DNA from 2 places in the Streptomyces sp. NPDC002537 genome. Region 1 is predicted to be linked to the other one. Evidence: riboswitches for the same ligand, from Rfam matches in the RefSeq annotation. Region 1 holds a riboswitch; the other holds the start of a gene.
The links. A riboswitch is a leader RNA that binds a small molecule or an ion and turns the genes downstream of it on or off. The one in region 1 is predicted to bind glycine.
Positions count from the first base shown of each region.

Region 2: it holds a riboswitch for glycine, as region 1 does, so the genes downstream of both, gcvT (glycine cleavage system aminomethyltransferase GcvT) here and gcvP (aminomethyl-transferring glycine dehydrogenase) in region 1, are expected to answer to the same signal.

Region 1 covers NZ_JBSFWT010000093.1:11,894-22,171, reverse strand. The annotation lists gene ACWD4A_RS30030 (DUF881 domain-containing protein) at 1-432, shown strand, start outside; gene ACWD4A_RS30025 (FHA domain-containing protein) at 563-1,408, shown strand; gene ftsR (transcriptional regulator FtsR) at 1,452-2,231, shown strand; gene ACWD4A_RS30015 (bifunctional nuclease family protein) at 2,284-2,757, shown strand; gene ACWD4A_RS30010 (MerR family transcriptional regulator) at 2,936-3,550, shown strand; partial or broken gene ACWD4A_RS30005 (DNA polymerase IV) at 3,629-4,969, shown strand; gene ACWD4A_RS30000 (PRC-barrel domain-containing protein) at 4,975-5,397, opposite strand; glycine riboswitch at 5,554-5,661, shown strand; gene gcvP (aminomethyl-transferring glycine dehydrogenase) at 5,844-8,726, shown strand; gene ACWD4A_RS29990 (DUF5999 family protein) at 8,883-9,089, opposite strand; gene ACWD4A_RS29985 (hypothetical protein) at 9,398-9,985, opposite strand.
Region 2 covers NZ_JBSFWT010000046.1:18,983-29,260, forward strand. The annotation lists gene ACWD4A_RS21000 (L-serine ammonia-lyase) at 1-896, opposite strand, end outside; gene glyA (serine hydroxymethyltransferase) at 1,010-2,272, opposite strand; gene gcvH (glycine cleavage system protein GcvH) at 2,316-2,690, opposite strand; gene gcvT (glycine cleavage system aminomethyltransferase GcvT) at 2,758-3,873, opposite strand; glycine riboswitch at 3,906-4,017, opposite strand; glycine riboswitch at 4,018-4,113, opposite strand; gene ACWD4A_RS21020 (AAA family ATPase) at 4,277-5,026, shown strand; gene ACWD4A_RS21025 (enhanced serine sensitivity protein SseB) at 5,180-5,977, shown strand; gene ACWD4A_RS21030 (enhanced serine sensitivity protein SseB C-terminal domain-containing protein) at 6,133-6,918, shown strand; gene ACWD4A_RS21035 (ABC transporter permease) at 7,330-8,328, shown strand; gene ACWD4A_RS21040 (ABC transporter substrate-binding protein) at 8,388-10,151, shown strand; gene ACWD4A_RS21045 (ABC transporter permease) at 10,252-10,278, shown strand, end outside.

The sequences.
Region 1 (10,278 bases):
ACCGTGCAGAAGGAACAGCAGCTGGCCGTGCTCGCGGGTACGGTGGCGGCGCAAGGGCCCGGCATCGAGCTCACGGTGAGCGACTCCAAGGGGTCGGTCGAGCCGGACAAGCTGCTGGACACCATCCAGGAGCTGCGCGCCGCGGGCGCCGAGGCGATCCAGATCAACGATGTCCGGGTCACCGCGGACACATATTTCTCCGGTGCCGCGGGGAAGGTGGAGATCGACGGCAAGAAGGTCTCGCAGCCCTACGTGTTCAAGGTGATCGGCAGGCCGCAGGATCTTGAGCCGGCGCTGAACATCCCCGGTGGTGTGGTGCAGACCCTGGAGAAGGAGCAGGCGGGCGTCTCGGTCAACCGGTCTGAGAAGATCATTGTGGATGCCTTGCGCCCGGCGAAGCGGCCTGACTACGCTCGGTCGTCATCGCAGTGAGGCGGGCGGGCCCAGGGGCTTCGCGCGGAGGTCACGAGGTTGCGGGGGGTCGGCGCATCAAGTCGAGGGCGCGTGGTGGAAACTGTCTGTTGACCACGGACGTTGTATGGATGTCCGGGTCGGACGGTGAGTGCGTCGAGGGTTCGTCCTGCCCCACGGGCGGGTCTGTTTCGGTCAAGGGGAATCGCCCGTGAAGTTGTTTGCGAAGTTGTTCGGCAGAAGTGCACGCCGGGACGGTGGCAGCGGTTCCGCCCGCCACCGGGCGTCGCGCCCCGTGGAAGGCGGCGAAGGAGCCCAGGAAGGGCGTCCGTTGTTCCGGGATCAGGTGGATGTGCCCGGAGGGGACATTTCGGGAGGGTCCGGCGCGTCCGCTGTTGACCCTGCCGCGGCCGGACGCATAGGTTTCGGGGCACCAGCGACCTCAAGTGCGGGTGGAGGGTTTGCCTTGCCGGTGTGTACGAGGTGTGGCCATCGGAACGCCGAGGCCAGCCGGTTCTGCTCCAACTGTGGTGCGCCGCTGCGTCCCGGAGCCGTGGCGGAGCGGGCCTCCGAGACGACCTCGACCATCTCCATCTCCGGCCTCGAGGCGTATGACTCCGAGGCCACCGGCCAGACGCCGATCCCGACGCTCTCTCCCGAGGCGCAGGCGGCCGTCGACGCCCTTCCGCTGGGTTCGGCGCTGCTCGTCGTCCGCCGGGGGCCGAACTCCGGAAGCCGGTTCCTGCTCGACAGCGATGTGACGACCGCGGGCCGTCATCCGCAGAGCGACATCTTCCTCGACGATGTCACCGTCTCGCGGCGGCACGTGGAGTTCCGCCGCGGGCAGCACGGCGGCTTCACGGTCGCCGATGTCGGCAGCCTCAACGGCACCTATGTGAACCGTGAGCGCATCGACTCGGCGGAGCTCGCCAACGGCGACGAGGTGCAGATCGGCAAGTACCGGCTGGTCTTCTACGGCAGCCAGCGGGGCATCTGACCCTCCCCCGGACTCCGTCCGGGGGGACTCCCAGGGAAGGGCCATGCTGCGAACACCGTCAGGCGGTGCCGGTGCGTCCGGTGCCGCCGGAGTGGAGGGGCGGCCGGTGAGCATCGGCACGGTGCTCAATCTGCTGCGCGAGGAGTTCCCCGAGGTCACCATCTCCAAGATCCGTTTTCTGGAGTCGGAGGGCCTGGTCGAGCCCCAGCGCACGCCGTCCGGGTACCGGAAGTTCAGCGCGGAGGACGTGGAGCGGCTCGCGTACGTCCTGCGGATGCAGCGTGACCACTATCTGCCGCTCAGGGTCATCAGGGAGCACCTGGACGCGCTGGCCAGGGGCGAGCGTGTCCAGCTGCCCGTCCCCGGACAGCCCCAGGGCGCCGACGGCCCGGACGGCGTCGACGGTGGAGCGCGGGGCGTGGGGGGTGCCGTGGCGGCCTTCGAGCGGCCCACGGCCGCCCGGGTCGGCCGCGCGGAGCTCCTGGGCGCCGTCGGCGTCACGGAGAGTGAGCTGGCGGAGTGGGAGTCGTACGGCCTGCTCGTACCCCACTCGGACGGCGGATTCGACGCCGAGGCGGTCGATGTCGCCAAGCTGCTGACGGACCTGGGGCGGTTCGGCCTGGAGCCGCGGCACCTTCGCGTCATGAAGGCCGCCGCCGACCGCCAGGCGGGACTGGTCGAACAGGTGGTCGCACCGCTGCGCAGGCACCGTAATCCGCAGACCAGGGCGCACGCCGAGGCCACTGCGCGGGAGCTCGCGGCGCTGTCCGTACGCCTGCACGCGGCACTCGTACAGGCCGCCCTGCGGACGCGTTCGCACTGACCGGCGAGTGCCCGACTACCCAAACCTGCCGGGCACGTCCTAGGGTTGCTGTGTGAACGAGCTCGATGTCGTGGGTGTCCGGGTGGAAATGCCCTCCAACCAGCCGATCGTGCTCCTGCGTGAAGTGGGAGGCGACCGGTACCTCCCGATCTGGATCGGACCGGGGGAGGCGACGGCCATTGCCTTCGCCCAGCAGGGCATGGCCCCGGCCCGCCCGCTGACCCACGACCTTTTCAAGGACGTGCTGGAGGCGGTGGGCCAGGAGCTCACCGAGGTCCGCATCACGGACCTGCGCGAGGGCGTGTTCTATGCGGAGCTCGTCTTCGCCAGCGGGGTGGAGGTCAGCGCCAGGCCGTCCGACGCCATAGCGCTGGCGCTGCGCACCGGGACGCCGATCTACGGCAGCGACGGGGTGTTGGACGACGCCGGCATCGCCATTCCGGACGAGCAGGAGGACGAGGTCGAGAAGTTCCGTGAATTCCTCGACCAGATCTCGCCGGAGGACTTCGGCACCAACAGCCAGTGAGGCGTACGGCGCCCTTCGGGGGGCCGGGCGCGGCGCATTCGATTAGCCTTTCCCGGCGCCGGGATACGTAAAACCACTCTCTGGGTGATTATCACTCGGCGTGCCGAGTGTGGCGATCGTTGACGCGCCCCGGGTGACTGCCTACCGTCGAGAAGGCAGGTCAAGGACGGAGGTCGGCGTGAGAAGCATGGGCGACGGTACAGCGGTCGGCAATCCGTATCCGCTGTATGGGGGAACGGTCGAACAGCCCTCCCGTCATGCCGTCCCGGCGGCGGTCGGCGCACCGCAGGGGCCGGAAAGCGACAAGATCGGGTACCGGGGGCCGACGGCGTGTGCCGCGGCGGGCATCACCTATCGACAGCTCGACTACTGGGCGCGTACGGGCCTGGTCGAGCCGAGTGTGCGACCGGCCTACGGCTCGGGGAGCCAGCGGCTCTACAGCTTCCGGGACGTGGTCGTTCTCAAGATCGTCAAACGGCTGCTGGACACCGGGGTCTCCCTGCAGAACATCCGCACGGCCGTCCAGCACCTGCGTGCCCGCGGGGCGGGCGACCTCCCGCAGATGACGCTGATGAGCGACGGTGCGACGGTCTACGAGTGCACCTCGCCCGACGAGGTCGTCGACCTCCTCCAGGGTGGGCAGGGCGTCTTCGGGATCGCCGTCGGCGTCGTCTGGCGCGACGTCGAGGCCGTGCTCTCCCAGCTGCACGGTGAGCGCATCGACACGGGCGAGACCCTCATCGGCCACAATCCCGCCGACGAGCTGGCGCGGCGGCGCAACCGCGCGGGCTGACCCCCGCGACAGGACCCCCGCCCGACGCTCCGTCGCACGTCAGCGCGATTGTCAGTGGCGTGCGGGAACATCGGTGGTGTGAGAGCCGCACCCACGATCCTGCACCTGGACATGGACGCCTTCTACGCCTCGGCGGAGCAGGCGGCCAAGCCCAGTCTGCGCGGGAAGCCCGTGGTGGTCGGTGGGATCGGTCCGCGCGGAGTGGTCGCCACCGCTTCGTACGAGGCCCGCGTCTTCGGTGTCCACTCGGCGATGGCGACGGCCCAGGCACGTCGGCTGTGCCCCAACGCCGCCTATCTCACGCCCCGGTTCACGCTCTACCGCGAGGTGAGCGAGGTGGTCATGGGGCTGCTGCGGCGGCTCTCGCCGCTGGTGGAGCCGCTCAGCCTCGACGAGGCGTTCGTCGACCTGGAGGCGGGCGGCGTCGAGCCCGCCACGGCGGCGGTGCGGGCCGTGGGGGAGCGGCTGCGGAGCGATATCCGCGCGGCCACGGGGCTCAGTGGGTCCGTGGGGCTCGCCGGGTCGAAGATGCTCGCCAAAATCGCCTCGGAGCAGGCGAAGCCCGACGGTCTGTTCCTCATCGAGCCGGGCACGGAGTCGGCGCTGCTGGGCCCCATGTCCGTCCGCGTCATCCCCGGGGTGGGCCCCGCCACCGCCGAGACGCTGCGCCGCGCCGGGATCACCACCGTCGCGGAGACGGGCGAGGCCGGTGAGGCGGAGCTGGTGCGGCTGCTCGGCAAGGCCCACGGCGCGGGGCTGTACGCCCTGGCCACCGGCAGCGACGACCGGCCCGTCGTCGCCGAGCGGGACGCCAAGTCCGTATCGGTGGAGGACACCTTCGAGGAGGACGTGACCGACCGCGTCCGGGTCCAGCTGGAGCTCACCCGGCTCGCCGACCGCTGCGTCCAGCGGCTGCGGGCGGCCGGGCGCTCGGGGCGGACGGTCGTGATCAAGGTGCGGCGCTACGACTTCTCGACGCTGACCCGCTCCGAGACCCTGCGCGGGCCCACCGACGACCCGGGCGTGGTGCGCGAGGCCGCCGCCCGGCTGCTGGAGGGCGTCGACACGACCGCGGGGGTGCGGCTGCTGGGCGTCGGCGTCACGGGCCTCGCCGACTACACCCAGGAGGACCTCTTCGCCCAGGCCGCGAGCGAGGCGGCCGCTGCCGACGAGGAGACCCCGCAGACCGCGGGGGAGGAGCCGGAACGGCCCGCGGCCGCCGTCGAGGCGCCGGCGCGGCGCTGGCTGCCGGGGCTGGACGTCCGGCACGCCGAGTTCGGGGCGGGCTGGATCCAGGGCAGTGGCGTCGGCCGCGTCACGGTCCGGTTCGAGCAGCCCTGGTCCGAGCCCGGGAGGGTGCGCACCTTCGCCGTCGACGACCCCGCGCTCGAACCGGCCGATCCCCTGCCGCTGATACGGGCCGCTCAGCCCGCCGAGCCGTTGACCGTACCGAGCCCCTCCTCCGTCCGCCCGGAAGTGCCGGAGGAGTCCGTCCGTCCCGCTTCGACGCCCGGCGTGGAGGGGGTGTCCCCGGCCGGGAGGGCGAGCCCGTAGTGGCGGTAGAGCTGGAGCTCCTGCTCGGGGGAGAGATGGCGGCCGACGCCGAAATCGGGGGCGTCCTTGATCAGAGCGCGCTCGTACGGGATGCGCAGCGTGTCGCCCACGACCTCGCTGGGGACCAGCGGCACGAAGGCGTCCCGGCTGAACAGGCCGGTGCGCACGGCCGCCCACTCGGGTTCGCCGGTCTCGTCGTCGAGGTACACCTCGTCCACGGTGCCGATCTTCATGCCGTCGCGGTCGAACGCCTTCCGGCCGATGAGATTCCGCGGATCGATATCGGTCTGCACCGTTCCTCCCATGGTTCGCGCATGCCCCCGGCCGCCTCGGCAGGGCCCCGAACACCTCCCGGAACACCTCTCGACACCAACGAAAAGGCACAAAGCGGGAACCGGCCACTCGAGGGATCGCCCCCTACCTGCGCTGGTAGGCTGGCGAGTGGCCGCAGACCCCGTGCGGGAGAGTCCTCCGAGAGCCCTGACGGGCTTTTGCGGGGGCGCCGAAGGAGCAAATCCTCCCCGGAATCTCTCAGGCACACGTACCGCATGGACGAGGTCACTCTGGAAAGCAGGGCGGGCCCAGGTCAGGCACAACGCCGGAGCCCGTCCTCACCGACGGTGAAAGCCGGGCCGCTGCCCGGTGAAGCTCTCAGGTTGAGATGACAGAGGGGGAGGCCGTCCGGGTACCCGCGCCGTGGTACCCCTCGCAGGTCGAAACGACCAGGAGGCCTCCGCAGATGACAGCCCACCGCATCTCCCTTTCCGACCTGGAGCGCGGCACGCCCTTCGAGCGCCGCCACATAGGCCCCGACAGCGCTGCCCAGGCCAAGATGCTCGCCCAGGTCGGATTCGGCTCCCTCGACGAACTCACCGACGCCGCCGTGCCGGACGTGATCAAGAGCACCGAGGCGTCGGCCCTGCCCGGGGCCCGCAGCGAGGCGGAGGTCCTCGCCGAACTCCGCGCGCTCGCCGGCCGCAACCAGGTCCTCGCCCAGATGATCGGGCTCGGCTACTACGGCACCTTCACCCCGCCGGTGATCCTCCGCAACGTCATGGAGAACCCGGCCTGGTACACCGCCTACACGCCCTACCAGCCGGAGATCTCCCAGGGCCGGCTGGAGGCGCTGCTCAACTTCCAGACCGTCGTCGCCGACCTCACCGGGCTGCCCACCTCGGGCGCCTCCCTGCTCGACGAGGGCACCGCCGCCGCCGAGGCCATGGCGCTCTCCCGCCGCGTCGGCAAGGTCAAGCAGGGCGTCTTCCTCGTGGACGCCGACACCCTGCCGCAGACCGTCGCCGTCATCCGGACCCGCGCCGAGCCGACCGGGGTCGAGGTCGTCGTCGCCGATCTGTCCGGGGGCATCCCGGAGGAGATCGCCGAGCGCGGTGTCTTCGGCGTCCTGCTGCAGTACCCCGGCGCCTCCGGTGCCGTACGCGACCTGCGCCCGGTCGTCGAGCGCGCCCACGAGCTCGGCGCGATCGTCACCGTCGCCGCCGACCTGCTCGCCCTCACCCTGCTCACCTCGCCCGGTGAGCTCGGCGCGGACATCGCGGTCGGCACGACCCAGCGCTTCGGCGTGCCCATGGGCTTCGGCGGTCCGCACGCCGGATTCATGGCCGTCCGCGAGCAGTTCGCCCGCAGCCTCCCCGGCCGCCTCGTCGGTGTCTCCGTCGACGCCGACGGCAACAAGGCGTACCGCCTGGCCCTCCAGACACGCGAGCAGCACATCCGCCGCGAGAAGGCCACCAGCAACATCTGCACCGCCCAGGTGCTGCTCGCCGTCATGGCCGGCATGTACGCCGTCTACCACGGTCCCGACGGCCTCGCCTCGATCGCCCGGCGCACGCACCGCTACGCCACGCTGCTCGCGGCGGGGCTGCGGGCCGGTGGCGTCGAGGTCGCGCACGGCTCGTACTTCGACACCCTGACCGTGAGAGTCCCGGGCCGGGCCGCCGAGGTCGTCACCGCCGCCCGCGGGCGCGGCGTCAACCTCCGGCAGGTCGACGCCGACCTGGTCGGGATCGCCTGCGACGAGACCACCACCCGCGAGCTCGTGACGGCCGTGTGGTCGGCGTTCGGGGTGGACGCCGACATCGAGGCGCTGGACGCCGCGACCCCGGACGCGCTCCCCGAGGGCCTGCTGCGCGCCGACGACTACCTCACCCACCCGGTCTTCCACGAGCACCGCTCCGAGACCGCGATGCTGCGCTACCTGCGCAGCCTGGCCGACCGGGACTACGCCCTGGACCGCGGCATGATCCCGCTCGGCTCCTGCACCATGAAGCTCAACGCCACCACCGAGATGGAGCCGGTCACCTGGCCCGAGTTCGCCGCGCTGCACCCCTTCGCGCCGGTGGAGCAGGCCGGTGGCTATCTCACGCTGATCACGGAGCTGGAGGAGCGGCTCGCCGAGGTCACCGGCTACGACAAGGTCTCCATCCAGCCGAACGCGGGCTCCCAGGGCGAGCTCGCGGGTCTGCTGGCCGTCCGGGCCTACCACCGCGCCAACGGTGACGAGCAGCGCACCGTCTGTCTCATCCCGTCCTCCGCGCACGGCACCAACGCCGCCAGCGCCGTGATGGCCGGGATGAAGGTCGTCGTCGTCAAGACCGGCGAGGACGGCGAGGTGGACGCCGACGACCTGCGCGCGAAGATCGCGCAGTACGCGGACGAGCTGGCCGTGCTGATGGTCACCTACCCCTCCACACACGGCGTGTTCGAGGAGCACATCAGCGACATCTGCGCGCTGGTGCACGACGCGGGCGGCCAGGTCTACGTGGACGGGGCGAACCTCAACGCCCTGGTGGGCGTGGCCAAGCCGGGCCGGTTCGGCGGCGACGTCTCGCACCTCAACCTGCACAAGACCTTCTGCATCCCGCACGGCGGCGGTGGCCCGGGCGTCGGCCCGGTCGGCGTCCGCGCGCACCTCGCGCCCTACCTCCCCAACCACCCGCTGCAGCCGGCCGCGGGCCCGGCCACCGGCGTCGGCCCGATCTCGGCGGCACCCTGGGGCTCCGCGGGCATCCTGCCGATCTCCTGGGCGTACGTCCGGCTGATGGGCGGCGAGGGGCTCAAGCACGCGACCCAGGTCGCGGTGCTCGGCGCCAACTACATCGCCAAGCGGCTGGAGCCGCACTACCCCGTGCTCTACACCGGTCCGAACGGGCTGGTCGCGCACGAGTGCATCGTGGACCTGCGGCCGCTGACGAAGGCGACCGGCGTGACCGTCGACGACGTCGCCAAGCGCCTGATCGACTACGGCTTCCACGCGCCCACGATGTCGTTCCCGGTGGCCGGCACCCTGATGATCGAGCCGACGGAGAGCGAGGACCTCACCGAGCTGGATCGTTTCTGTGCGGCGATGATCGCCATCCGCGCCGAGATCGAGAAGGTCGGCTCTGGCGAGTGGCCGCAGGACGACAACCCGTTGCGGAACGCCCCGCACACCGCCGCCTCGGTGACCGGCGCGTGGGAGCACCCGTACAGCCGTGAGGAGGCCGCGTACCCCGCCGGGGTGTCCGCGGACAAGTACTGGCCGCCGGTGCGGCGCGTCGACGGCGCGTACGGCGACCGCAACCTGGTCTGCTCCTGCCCTCCGCTGGAGGAGTACGAGAACTGAGCCGGTGCGGGGGCCCGGTGCGGTGACGGCCGGGCCCCGTGCGGGAACGAAGAGGGGCCGGTTCGGCGACTGCGCCGGGCCGGCCCTTTTGGTGCGTGACGTGCGTGACGTGCTGTGCGCCCTGTCCGTACAGCGCGCTCCGTTCTGCTGCCGCGGTCAGGCAGCCGTCACCACATGACCGCTGTCCAGCGGCCGGTGCGGGGCGATGATCTGCCCGTCCGGCAGCAGCTCACCGGTGTCCTCGAAGCAGAGGACGCCATTGCACAGCAGACTCCAGCCCTGTTCCGGGAAGTGCGCCACGAGGTGGGCGGCTTCCCTGTCGGCGGAGTCGGCTGAGGGGCACGTGGGCTGGTGCTGGCACATGGGGAGGTTCTTTCGCTGTGATGTGGTGGCTGTCCTGCGGCTCGATGCTGTGGTCATGCCGCCCCCCGTTGGCGAATAGGTTGGTCGATACCAGTGTTGCCCCACGGGCGCGATTCCGCAGGGATTTCCCGGCAGCGCTCCTCTCCCGATGAGGACGCGTCACCCGTGCGGGCGGTTGCCGTCAACAGGACGGCCTCTTCGGGGGATTCGGGCTGGCCGCCCCGGGCTAGTCCGGGAGGGTGAGCGCGGCGGTACGCCCCGTGGCCGCCGTGGCCACGGGGCGTGTCCGGTCCGCTGCGGAACGCCGTTCAGGCCGAGGTCCTGAGCAGGGGCGACGGGGTGAGCCGGTGGGTGAGCACCGACAGCAGTTCGGTGAACCGGTGCGCGCGGTGCGCGGCGATGCCGGGCGGCGCGGGCGCGAGCGGCACCAGCAGGTCGCCGGGGCCCGGCAGCCCGGACGCGGCGTCGGCGGTGAGGTCGCCGTGCAGCCAGAGGGTGAGCATGTAGAGCTCGGGCACGGAGAGCAGCCGCGGCTGGTACGGCGTCGGCAGCGCCTCCGCCTGGCGCAGCGCCAGTTCGGTGGAGGCGAGGTACGGGCCCTCGAAAAAGTGGGAGAAGGTCCAGCCGTCCGCGGTCGGCGCCGTCTCGCCTGCGGCCACCGCGCGCTCGGCCCCCCGGATCAGGAACCGCCAGCCGGTGAGCCGGGTCCTGGGGGTGCCGCCGCGCGTGGTGACCTGCTCCAGGACGTGGACGGGCAACGGGAGTTCGGGGGTCAGCGGTCCTTGCGCGGACCGCAGGGAAGGGGTGCGGGCCTCGCGCACGGCGGTGGGGGAGCCGAGGGCGGTGAGGACGCTGAGCAGGGCGGGCGCGGGAGCGGGGAGGGCGTGCAGCGGCATGGTGGGTCGCCTCTCACTTCGGAGACACGTGGTGCGGGGCAGGTGCGGACGACGCTGTCGGCGTGCGGGGTCAGAGGGGGGCCGGGGACCGTACCGACTGCCGGGGCCGGGGCGCTGCTCTCTGCCTTGTCCCGGAGTTTATACGACACGTGTTCACATGGTGTTTCGGCTAGCTGTCGCCGGTATTTCCTGCAAGAGGATTTCCGGTGGCTCCACGCAGGGGGATTTCGGTGATTCTGTGCCGAATTCCGTGGCCGCCACCTCGGGCTATTCACCGGACCGGGTAGGCCGGA
Region 2 (10,278 bases), on a different contig from region 1:
ATGATGCCCGCGGCGCCGTTGGTGGGGGCGGTGACGACCCGGCCGCCCGCCGCGTTCTCCTCGTTGACCGCCATGGCGTAGATCGTGATCCACTCCATCGCGCGGGCCTGCGCGTCGCCCTCGGCGCGCAGCTGGCGCGCCGAGTTGGCGGCGCGGCGGCGGACCTTGAGGCCGCCGGGGAGGATGCCCTCGCGGGCCATGCCGCGCGAGACGCACGCCTGCATGACGCGCCAGATCTCCAGCAGGCCCTCGCGGATCTCCGTCTCGGTGCGCCAGGCCTTCTCGTTCTCCAGCATCAGGGCGGAGATCGACAGACCCGTCTCGCGGGAGAGCCGCAGCAGCTCGTCACCCGTGCGGAAGGGGTACTTCAGCACGGTGTCGTCCAGGACGATCCGGTCCTCGCCGACCGCGTCCTCGTCCACGACGAAGCCGCCGCCGACGGAGTAGTAGGTCTTCTCCAGCAGGGGCGCGCCCGCCTCGTCGTACGCGAAGAGGGTCATGCCGTTGGCGTGGTACGGCAGGGAGCGGCGGCGGTGCAGGATCAGCTGGGTCGACTCGTCGAAGTCGATCTCGTGCGCCGAGCCGATCTCCGCGCCGAGCAGTCTCAGCCGCTTCGAGGTGCGGATGCGCTCGACCTCGTCGTCCGCCGTCTCGACGTCGACCGTGCGGGGCGAGTGGCCCTCCAGGCCGAGCAGCACGGCCTTGGGGGTGCCGTGGCCGTGGCCGGTGGCCCCGAGCGAGCCGAAGAGCTCGGCGCGGACGGAGGTGGTGTGGGCCAGCAGGCCCTCGTTCTTCAGGCGGCGCGTGAACATCAGCGCGGCCCGCATCGGGCCGACCGTGTGGGAGCTGGACGGGCCTATGCCGATCGAGAAGAGATCGAAAACGGAGATGGCCACGGTGGCTGCTCCCTCGGGTCGGTGGTACAGGGCTTACGCGGTGAGGGGCACCGGGCCCACCTTTTCAGTGTGCCTGGTGCCCCGCACCTACGGGTGAATCAGGTGCTGCCGGACTACTTCAGTCCGGGGTACAGCGGGTACTTGTCGGCCAGGGCCGTGACGCGGGCCGACAGCGACGCCACGTCGTAGGACGGCTTCAGGGCCGCGGCGATGATGTCCGCGACCTCACGGAAGTCATCGGCCTGGAAGCCACGGGTGGCCAGCGCCGGGGTGCCGATCCGCAGGCCCGAGGTGACCATCGGGGGCCGCGGGTCGTTCGGGATGGCGTTCCGGTTGACCGTGATCCCGACCTCGTGGAGGCGGTCCTCGGCCTGCTGGCCGTCCAGCTCGGAGTTGCGGAGATCGACCAGCACCAGGTGCACGTCCGTGCCACCGGAGAGGACGGAGACGCCCACCTCGGTCACATCGGGCTGAACCAGGCGCTCCGCCAGGATCTTCGCGCCTTCCAGCGTACGCTCCTGGCGCTCCTTGAACTCCTCGCTGGCCGCGACCTTGAAGGAGACGGCCTTCGCCGCGATCACGTGCTCCAGCGGACCACCCTGCTGACCGGGGAAGACGGCGGAGTTGATCTTCTTGGCCAGTTCGGCCGTGGAGAGGATCACACCACCGCGCGGGCCGCCCAGCGTCTTGTGCGTGGTCGTGGTGACGACGTGCGCGTGCGGCACCGGGGAGGGGTGCAGCCCGGCGGCGACCAGGCCCGCGAAGTGGGCCATGTCGACCATCAGGTACGCGCCGACCTCGTCGGCGATCCGGCGGAAGGCCGCGAAGTCCAGCTGGCGCGGGTACGCCGACCAGCCGGCGACGATCAGCTTCGGGCGGTGCTCCTTGGCGAGGCGCTCGACCTCGTCCATGTCGACCAGGTTGGTCTGCTCGTCGACGTGGTAGGCGACCACGTTGTAGAGCTTCCCGGAGAAGTTGATCTTCATGCCGTGGGTCAGGTGACCGCCGTGGGCGAGGTTCAGGCCCAGGATGGTGTCGCCGGGGTTGAGCAGCGCGAACATCGCGGCCGCGTTGGCCTGCGCACCGGAGTGCGGCTGGACGTTCGCGTGCTCGGCACCGAAGAGCGCCTTGATCCGGTCGATCGCGATCTGCTCGACGACGTCGACGTGCTCGCAGCCGCCGTAGTAGCGGCGGCCCGGGTAGCCCTCGGCGTACTTGTTGGTGAGGACCGAGCCCTGGGCCTCCATGACGGCGACCGGAGCGAAGTTCTCCGACGCGATCATCTCGAGGGTGGACTGCTGGCGGTGGAGTTCGGCGTCGACAGCGGCGGCGACGTCGGGGTCGAGCTCATGGAGGGAGCTGTTCAGAAGCGACATGAGTTCTTCCTGGACTTCCTGGGGCGGGGAGGGCGGGGCGGGGTCAGCCGGCGAAGGCGGTGTACTCGTCGGCGGACATCAGGTCCGCCGGCTCGTCCGCGATCTTGACCTTGAACAGCCAGCCGCCCGCGAAGGGGGCGGAGTTCACCAGCGCGGGGTCGTCCACGACGTCCTGGTTGGCCGCGACGACCTCGCCGGTCACCGGGGAGTACAGGTCGCTGACCGACTTGGTCGACTCCAGCTCGCCACAGGACTCACCCGCGGTGACCGAGTCGCCGACCGCCGGGAGCTGGGCGTAGACGACGTCACCGAGCGCGTTGGCGGCGAACTCGGTGATGCCGACCGTCGCCACACCGTCCTCGGCGGCCGACAGCCACTCGTGCTCCTTGCTGTAGCGCAGCTGCTGGGGGTTGCTCATGGCTTGATTCTCCTGGATGCGCGTGGGTGCTTGTGCAACGGGTATTGACAGGTGAGACGGGAAGAGATCAGCGCTGCCGCTTGTAGAAGGGCAGGGCCACGACCTCGTAGGGCTCATGGCTGCCGCGAATGTCCACGGACACACCCTTTGTACCGGGTGCGGAGTGGGCGGCGTCGATGTACGCGATGGCGATCGGCTTGCCGAGCGTGGGGGAGGGGGCGCCGGACGTGACCTCGCCGACGACCTCGCCGCCGGAGACCACCGCGAATCCGGCGCGCGGCACCCGGCGGCCCTCGGCGATCAGGCCGACCAGCTTGCGCGGCGGGTTGCCCTCCGCGCGCTCCGCGGCGGCCGCGAGCGCCTCGCGCCCCACGAAGTCGCCCTCCTTGTCGAACTTCACGACCCGGCCGAGGCCCGCGTCGAACGGCGTGGTGGCGGTCGTCAGCTCGTGCCCGTACAGCGGCATGCCCGCCTCCAGGCGCAGCGTGTCGCGGCAGGAGAGGCCACAGGGCACGAGACCGACGGCGGCGCCCGCGTCGGTCAGCGCCTGCCAGAGCTTCTCGGCGTCGGCCGGGGCGACGAACAGCTCGAAGCCGTCCTCGCCGGTGTAGCCGGTGCGGGCGATCAGCGCGGGCACGCCCGCGACGGTGCCCGGCAGGCCCGCGTAGTACTTGAGGCCGTCCAGGTCCGCGTCCGTGAGGGACTTGAGAATGCCGGGGGACTCGGGGCCCTGGACCGCGAGCAGCGCGTAGTTGTCGCGGTCGTCCCGCACCTCGGTGGCGAAGTCCGCCGCGCGCTCGGTCAGCGCGTCCAGCACCACCTGGGCGTTGGAGGCGTTGGCGACGACCATGTACTCCTGGTCGGCCAGGCGGTAGACGATCAGGTCGTCCAGGATGCCGCCCGCGGCGTCGCAGATCATGGTGTAGCGGGCGCGGCCGACCGCCAGCGCGGAGAGATTGCCCACCAGCGCGTGGTCGAGCGCCTGCCCGGCCTGCGGGCCGGTGAGGGTGATCTCGCCCATGTGGGAGAGGTCGAAGAGGCCCGCGTGGGTGCGCACCGCGACGTGCTCGTCGCGCTCGCTTCCGTACCGCAGGGGCATGTCCCAGCCGGCGAAGTCGGTCATCGTGGCACCGAGCGCGCGGTGCAGCGCGTCGAGAGCGGTTCGGCGAGGGGCATCAGTCATGGTGTGGGCTCCCAGGCATGGCAATGAGGACGTCCTCCCCATCTGTCATCGGAACCTGAGAGGTTCACCGCGAGCGACGAACGCGCTGTCGGCTTGCACCTTCGGTGGGGCCGCCGCGCAGGACGGCCCGCTTTTCAGATCTGCCTCGCCCACGCGGTACGGGGCCTGAGAGATTCAAGGGAGGAACTTGCTCCTTCGGCGCCCAGCACTCAATGGCTGGAACTCTCCCGCGTGGATTCGAGCGGCCGGTATGCAGTTTGGGTACGCAGTTGGCGCGCACATCATTGCACGGACGGGCGCGCGACGGACCGCCCGCCGTCCTCTCAATTGCATTACCTTTCCTTTACGTTCTGTGGGTAGTCGGATGGTGACCGGGCGGGGCCCGGTACGGGGGAAGGCGGTCATCGTGCGCACGCGGGACACGGACGGGGAGCGGACGGAGGCCGCGCCGCCGGAGCGGGCGCCGCGCGGCCCGGCGGCGGGGGAGTGCCGGGTGCGGCCGGGCGTCCTCGACCTGCGCGGCGGCGGCCGCGCCGAGCTGCGCTGCGCCCCGGGCGACCTCGTCGTCGTCTCCGGACTGCCCGGCAGCGGGAAGACGACCCTGATACGGCGGGCCGTGCCCGCGCTCGACGAGCGGGGCGCGGCCGTCCGCCGCGTCGACTCCCAGGACTCCCGCGAGCGGCTGGAGCGCCGCACCCCGGGCTGGCTGCCGTACGCCGTGTACCGGCCGCTGGTGCGGCTCGTCCACTACGCCGCCCTCCGGCGGGCCCTGCGCTCCGGGGCGAGCGGGGTGGTGCACGACTGCGGCGAGCGCGGCTGGGTGCGGCGGTGGCTGGTCCGTGAGGCCCGCCGCCGGGGCGGCACCGTCCACCTGCTGCTGCTCGACGTCGGCCCCGGCCTCGCGCTGGCGGGCCAGGCGGCGCGCGGGCGCACGGTCTCCGCGCGCGCGTTCCGCCGCCACCGGGGGGCGGCGGCCCGGCTGGTCGCCGACGCGGTGGCCGGGAGGATGCCGGGGGGCGTGGGATCGGTGGTGCTGATGGACCGTCCGGCGGCCGACGCGCTGCGGCGGATCACCTTCACCGGCTCCGCGGGTGCACCCCCACGGGTGGTTCGCAGGGGCGCTGACGGGTCTCCCCGGAGCCGGGCGCGCTGACGCGAGGTCTCCTCGGCCGCCGAACGGGCCGGTTGTCCCGGGAGCGCGGTCGCCCGCCCCTCGCCGGTGGGCAATTCCGCAGGCCGCAGGCGGCGGCGTCGGCCCAACCGTTAGGGTTCGGGTGCGGCTTTGTAGAGACGGCGGTTGGACGAGATGAGCATCCCCGAGCAGTACGGTCGGCCCGCGGCCCCGGCCGGCGCCCCCGTGGGCGGCCTCCCCCAGGGCTGGCCCGCCAATGAACTCGAAGCGGTGCTCACCGCCTCCCTGGGCGTGCCCGGCGCGGGCGCCCGCATCGTCGAGGTGCTCGGGCGCAGCCACCTCTGGGTGCCCCTGCCGGGCGGCGGCGGGCCCGACAGCCCCGACCTCGACCTCCCCACCATGGAGCTCGACGGCGCCGCCTACGTACCGGTGTTCAGCTCCGAGGCGGAGTTCCTCCGCGTCGTCGGCGACCGGATGCCCTTCGCCGTGGCACCGGCCGTCGAATTCGCCCGCGGCCTGCCCCCGCAGGTCGGCCTCGCCGTCAACCCCGAGGGCGCCGTCGGCGCGCCCCTCCCGCCGCCCGCCGTCGCCGAGCTCTGCCGCGCCGGGCGCACCCTCCTCGACGGCGACGCCACCGGCGGCCGGGTCCGCCTCTTCCAGCCCGACTGGCAGCAGGAGCCCACCGGCTTCCTCGCCGCCGCCGGGCTGGAGTTCGCCGCCGCCCAGTGCGTACGGACCGCGCGCCGCGCCCTCGCCAGCGTCGAGGGGGCCGACCCCGCGCTCTTCGTCGGCGTCGAGCTCGACCTGCCCGACCCCGGCAGCCGCACCGCCGTCATGGACGCCCTCGGCAGGGCGCTCGGCACGGCGCCCGTCGTCTGGCCCGTACAGCTGGTCTTCCTGGACGTGGCGCGGGACCCGGTGGCCGACTGGATGCTGGCTCAGGTCCGTCCGTTCTACGACCGTGACCTGTGACTCCTCCCGTGCCCGCCGCCGCGGGCTCGTAAGCTGTCGGTATGACCGGACCGGGCGCGCTGCCGCGCCCCGGGGCACTGGAGAAAGCGGCCGGGGGCGGCCGAGAGAAGGGGCGGAACCAGGTGAGCGCGGGCGCGGGGAGCGGCGTGGAGCAGATGCTGCGCCAGGTGGCGCCCGGCCGGTACGACGCCTATGAGGCCCTCCTCCAGGCGCTGGCCGAGGGCGGCGTCTGGATGCTGCTCTGGCACGGCCAGGCCGGTTCGCCCGACGCGCAGTACGGCAACATGGAGGTCGACGGCCTCGGCTACGCCCCGTGCGTGACCTCCGCGCAGGAGCTCGCCGCCAGTGGCTGGAACCGCGCCCACGTCGTCGTCCCGGGCCGTGCCGTCGCCGGCGCGCTCTACCCCGACCGCTGGGGCCTGTGGCTCAATCCGCACGCCCCCGGCGGTGGTGTCGGCGTGCCCTGGCTCGACCTGCGGCGGATCGCGGGCGGCCTCGACCGGCTGCCCGCCGGACCGCTCCAACTGAGCGAGCCCGCCCTGGACATCCCGCAGTTCTACGCCCTGCTCGGGCAGCAGGCCCGGCACACGCCCGCGGTGCGGGCGCTGCGCCGCGCCTGGGTGCAGCCCGCGCTGGGCACCCCCTATCTGGCGATCGGCCTCGATCTGTACGACACCTCGCGGGCCGCCGTGGACACGGTGCGGTCGATGATGCGGCAGTCGCTCGGCGCGGTGCCCGAGGGGCTGCCGGTGTCCACGGTCGCGATGTCGGACGAGCACGACCCGGTCGCGATGTGGATGCGCGCCCACGCGCGCCCGTTCTTCGACCGCGACGGCTACGGCGGCCCGGCCGTGCCGCCCCCGTCCGGCGGCTACGGCTACCCTCCGGCCGGCTGGCCCGGCGGCGCGGCCCCGCAGGGCGCGGCTCCACAGCCTTACTGAACGGATCCGTACTGAACGGATCCGTACCGAACCGACCCGTCCGAACTGATCCATCGGGGCCCGGTCCGGCAGGGGTCGGATCCGCTGTGTCCCCAATATGCTGGTAAGCAGCACAAGTTGACACCCGGCCGACAGGCATCCGCTGAGCCGCCCCCGGCGTTCGGATAACGGAAGCCCACTGGCCACATCACGGTTGCGCATCCATTCCCGGCCGGGGCTGGCGGGTGATCGCGGCCGCGTTGAAGACTCCCGCTCCAAGGGACGTCGCTCCTGCGTACGAGTCCTTTTCTGTGACCTTCCGCTCCATCAGTACCAACTGCATCAGTTTGCACGTGTACCTGTGAGTTCGAAGCCGCCTTCCACGGCGGGCGTGGGCCGGTCACCCCCGGCCCGAGAGGGGTCAAAGGCACTGTGACCGCACCTATCGAGACCACCGGAGGAGCCGCCGGGGCGCAGCCCGAGGCCGTTCTCGCCGGGGCCAACAAGAGCCAGATCGAGGGGCGTTCGCTCACCCAGATCGCCTGGATCCGCTTCAAGCGCGACAAGGTGGCCGTCGCGGGCGGTGTCGTGGTGATCCTGCTGATCCTGCTCGCCGTGCTGGCCAAGCCCATCGAATCCGTCTTCGGGCTGGATCCCAACCAGTTCCACCAGAACCTCGTCGACCCCGAACGGCTCGCCCCCAAGGGCGGGTTCGGCGGTATGAGCTGGGACCATCCGCTGGGTGTGGACCCGCAGTACGGGCGCGACATCCTGGCCCGCATCATCGAGGGCTCCTGGGTCTCCCTGATCGTCGCCACCGGCGCCACGCTGCTCTCCGTGGTGCTCGGCGCCGTGCTCGGCGTCGTCGCGGGCTTCTACGGCGGCTGGGTGGACAGCGTCATCAGCCGGATGATGGACACCTTCCTCGCCTTCCCGCTGCTGCTGTTCGCGATCTCCATCTCGGCGGCGCTGCAGGACGGCGCGTTCGGGCTCTCGGGCCTGCCGCTGCGGATCTGTGTGCTGATCTTCGTGATCGGCTTCTTCAACTGGCCCTACATGGGCCGGATCGTCCGGGCGCAGACGCTCTCCCTGCGGGAGCGGGAATTCGTCGAGGCCTCCCGGAGCCTCGGCGCGCGCGGGCCGTTCATCCTCTTCCGGGAGCTGCTGCCCAACCTGGTGGCGCCGATCCTCGTCTACTCGACCCTGCTGATCCCGACGAACATCCTCTTCGAGGCCGCGCTGAGCTTCCTGGGCGTGGGCATCGCCCCGCCGCAGGCATCCTGGGGCGGCATGCTCACCAGCGCGACGGACCTCTACCAGGCCGATCCGCAGTACATGTTCGTGCCAGGTCTCGCCATCTTCATCACGGTGCTGGCCTTCAACCTGCTGGGCGACGGGCTGCGTGACGCCCTCGACCCGCGCAGCAAGTGACCGCGGCGACCTCCCGTCCACCGCGCCACCATCCATCGACAGAGGGGGCTTTCCTCAAGGTGAACACAAGAAAAGCGACGGCTGTGCTCGCCACGACCGTGGTGCTGGCGCTGGGGGCCACCGCGTGCAGCAGCTCGAAGAGCGACGACAGCAGCGGCAGCGGCAGCGGGAACAAGAACGTGACCGCGGACGCGGCCCTCTCCTCGATCGTCAACAAGACGGACAAGAAGGGGGGCACGGTCACCTACGAGGCGACGGACGTCCCCGACTCCCTCGACCCGGGCAACACCTACTACGGCTGGGTGCAGAACTTCTCCCGCCTCTACAGCCGCTCGCTCACCACTTTCAAGCCCGCCGCGGGCAAGGACGGCCTGGAGGTCGTCCCGGACCTCGCCGAGTCCCTGGGCAAGCCGAGCCCGGACGCCAAGACCTGGACGTACAAGCTGCGCACCGGGGTGAAGTTCGAGGACGGCACGCCGGTCACCTCGAAGGACGTCAAGTACGCCGTCGAGCGCAGCAACTTCGCGCCCGACGCGCTGTCCAACGGACCGACGTACTTCAAGGCGCACCTGGAGGGCGGTGACAAGTACCAGGGCCCGTACAAGGACAAGTCCCCCGAGGGGATCAAGTCCATCGAGACGCCCGACGACCAGACGATCGTCTTCCATCTCAAGGACGCCTTCGCCGACTTCGACTATCTCGCGACCTTCTCGCAGACCGCCCCCGTGCCGCAGAAGGCGGACAAGGGCGCCGAGTACGTGAAGCACATCGTCTCCACGGGCCCGTACAAGTTCTCCTCGTACGAGGAGGGCAAGAGTGCGACGCTGGAGCGCAACCCCCAGTGGGACCCGAAGACGGACCCGATCCGCAAGGCCCTGCCGGACAAGTACTCGTTCAAATTCAAGATCCTCCAGACGACGGTCGACAACGGCCTGCTCAACGACAGCGTGACCGCCGACGCGTACGGCACCGGCGTCGGCCCGCAGACCCAGTCGAAGGTGCTGGGCGGCAAGTACAAGAAGCAGACCGACATGCCGTACGCCGGCGCCACTTCGTACCTCGGCCTGAACGTGAACGTGAAGCCGTTCGACAACATCCACTGCCGCAAGGCGGTCCAGTGGGGCATGGACAAGGCGTCGATCCAGCAGGCCCAGGGCGGCGACCCGAAGGGTGACGTCGCCTCGACCCTGCTGCCGCCGACCGTCAACGGCTACGCGAAGTTCAGCCTGTACGAGACCCCGAACAGCGCCGGTGACATCAACAAGGCCAAGGACGAGCTCAAGCAGTGCGGTCAGCCGAACGGCTTCGAGACCAATCTGACGGCCCGCTCCGACCGGCCCGCCGAGATGGCGGCGGCCACCGCCGTCCAGGCGTCGATGAAGAAGATCGGCATCACGGCGAACATCAAGACCTTCCCGACCGGCAAGTACTTCACCAACTTCGCGGGTGTGCCGGACTACGTCCACAGCCACAACCTCGGCATGATCATGACCGCCTGGGGTGCCGACTGGCCGACCGGCTTCGGTTTCCTCGACCAGATCGTCAACGGCTCGGCGATCAAGCCCTCCGGCGGCAACAACGTCTCCGAGCTGAACGACCCGCAGATCAACAAGGCGTTGAACGACGCGATCGCCAACACCGATGCCGCCGCCCGCGCCAAGGCGTGGGGCGACATCGACAAGATGGTCGCCGAGAACGCTTCCGCCGTACCGCTGGTCTACCGCAAGAACCTGCTCTTCCGGCCCGAGTCCGCGACCAACGTCACGGTCACCCAGGCCTACCTCGGCATGTACGACTACCTGCTGATGGGCTCCTCCAAGTAGCAGCGGGCCAGCCCGCCGAAGACTTTCGAAAGGCAGGTGAAGGTGCCGGCGTCCGCCGGGCCGGGACACTCCGTCCCGCGGACGCCGGTGCCGCACAGCTGTGGCTGCGTACATCATCCGACGCCTG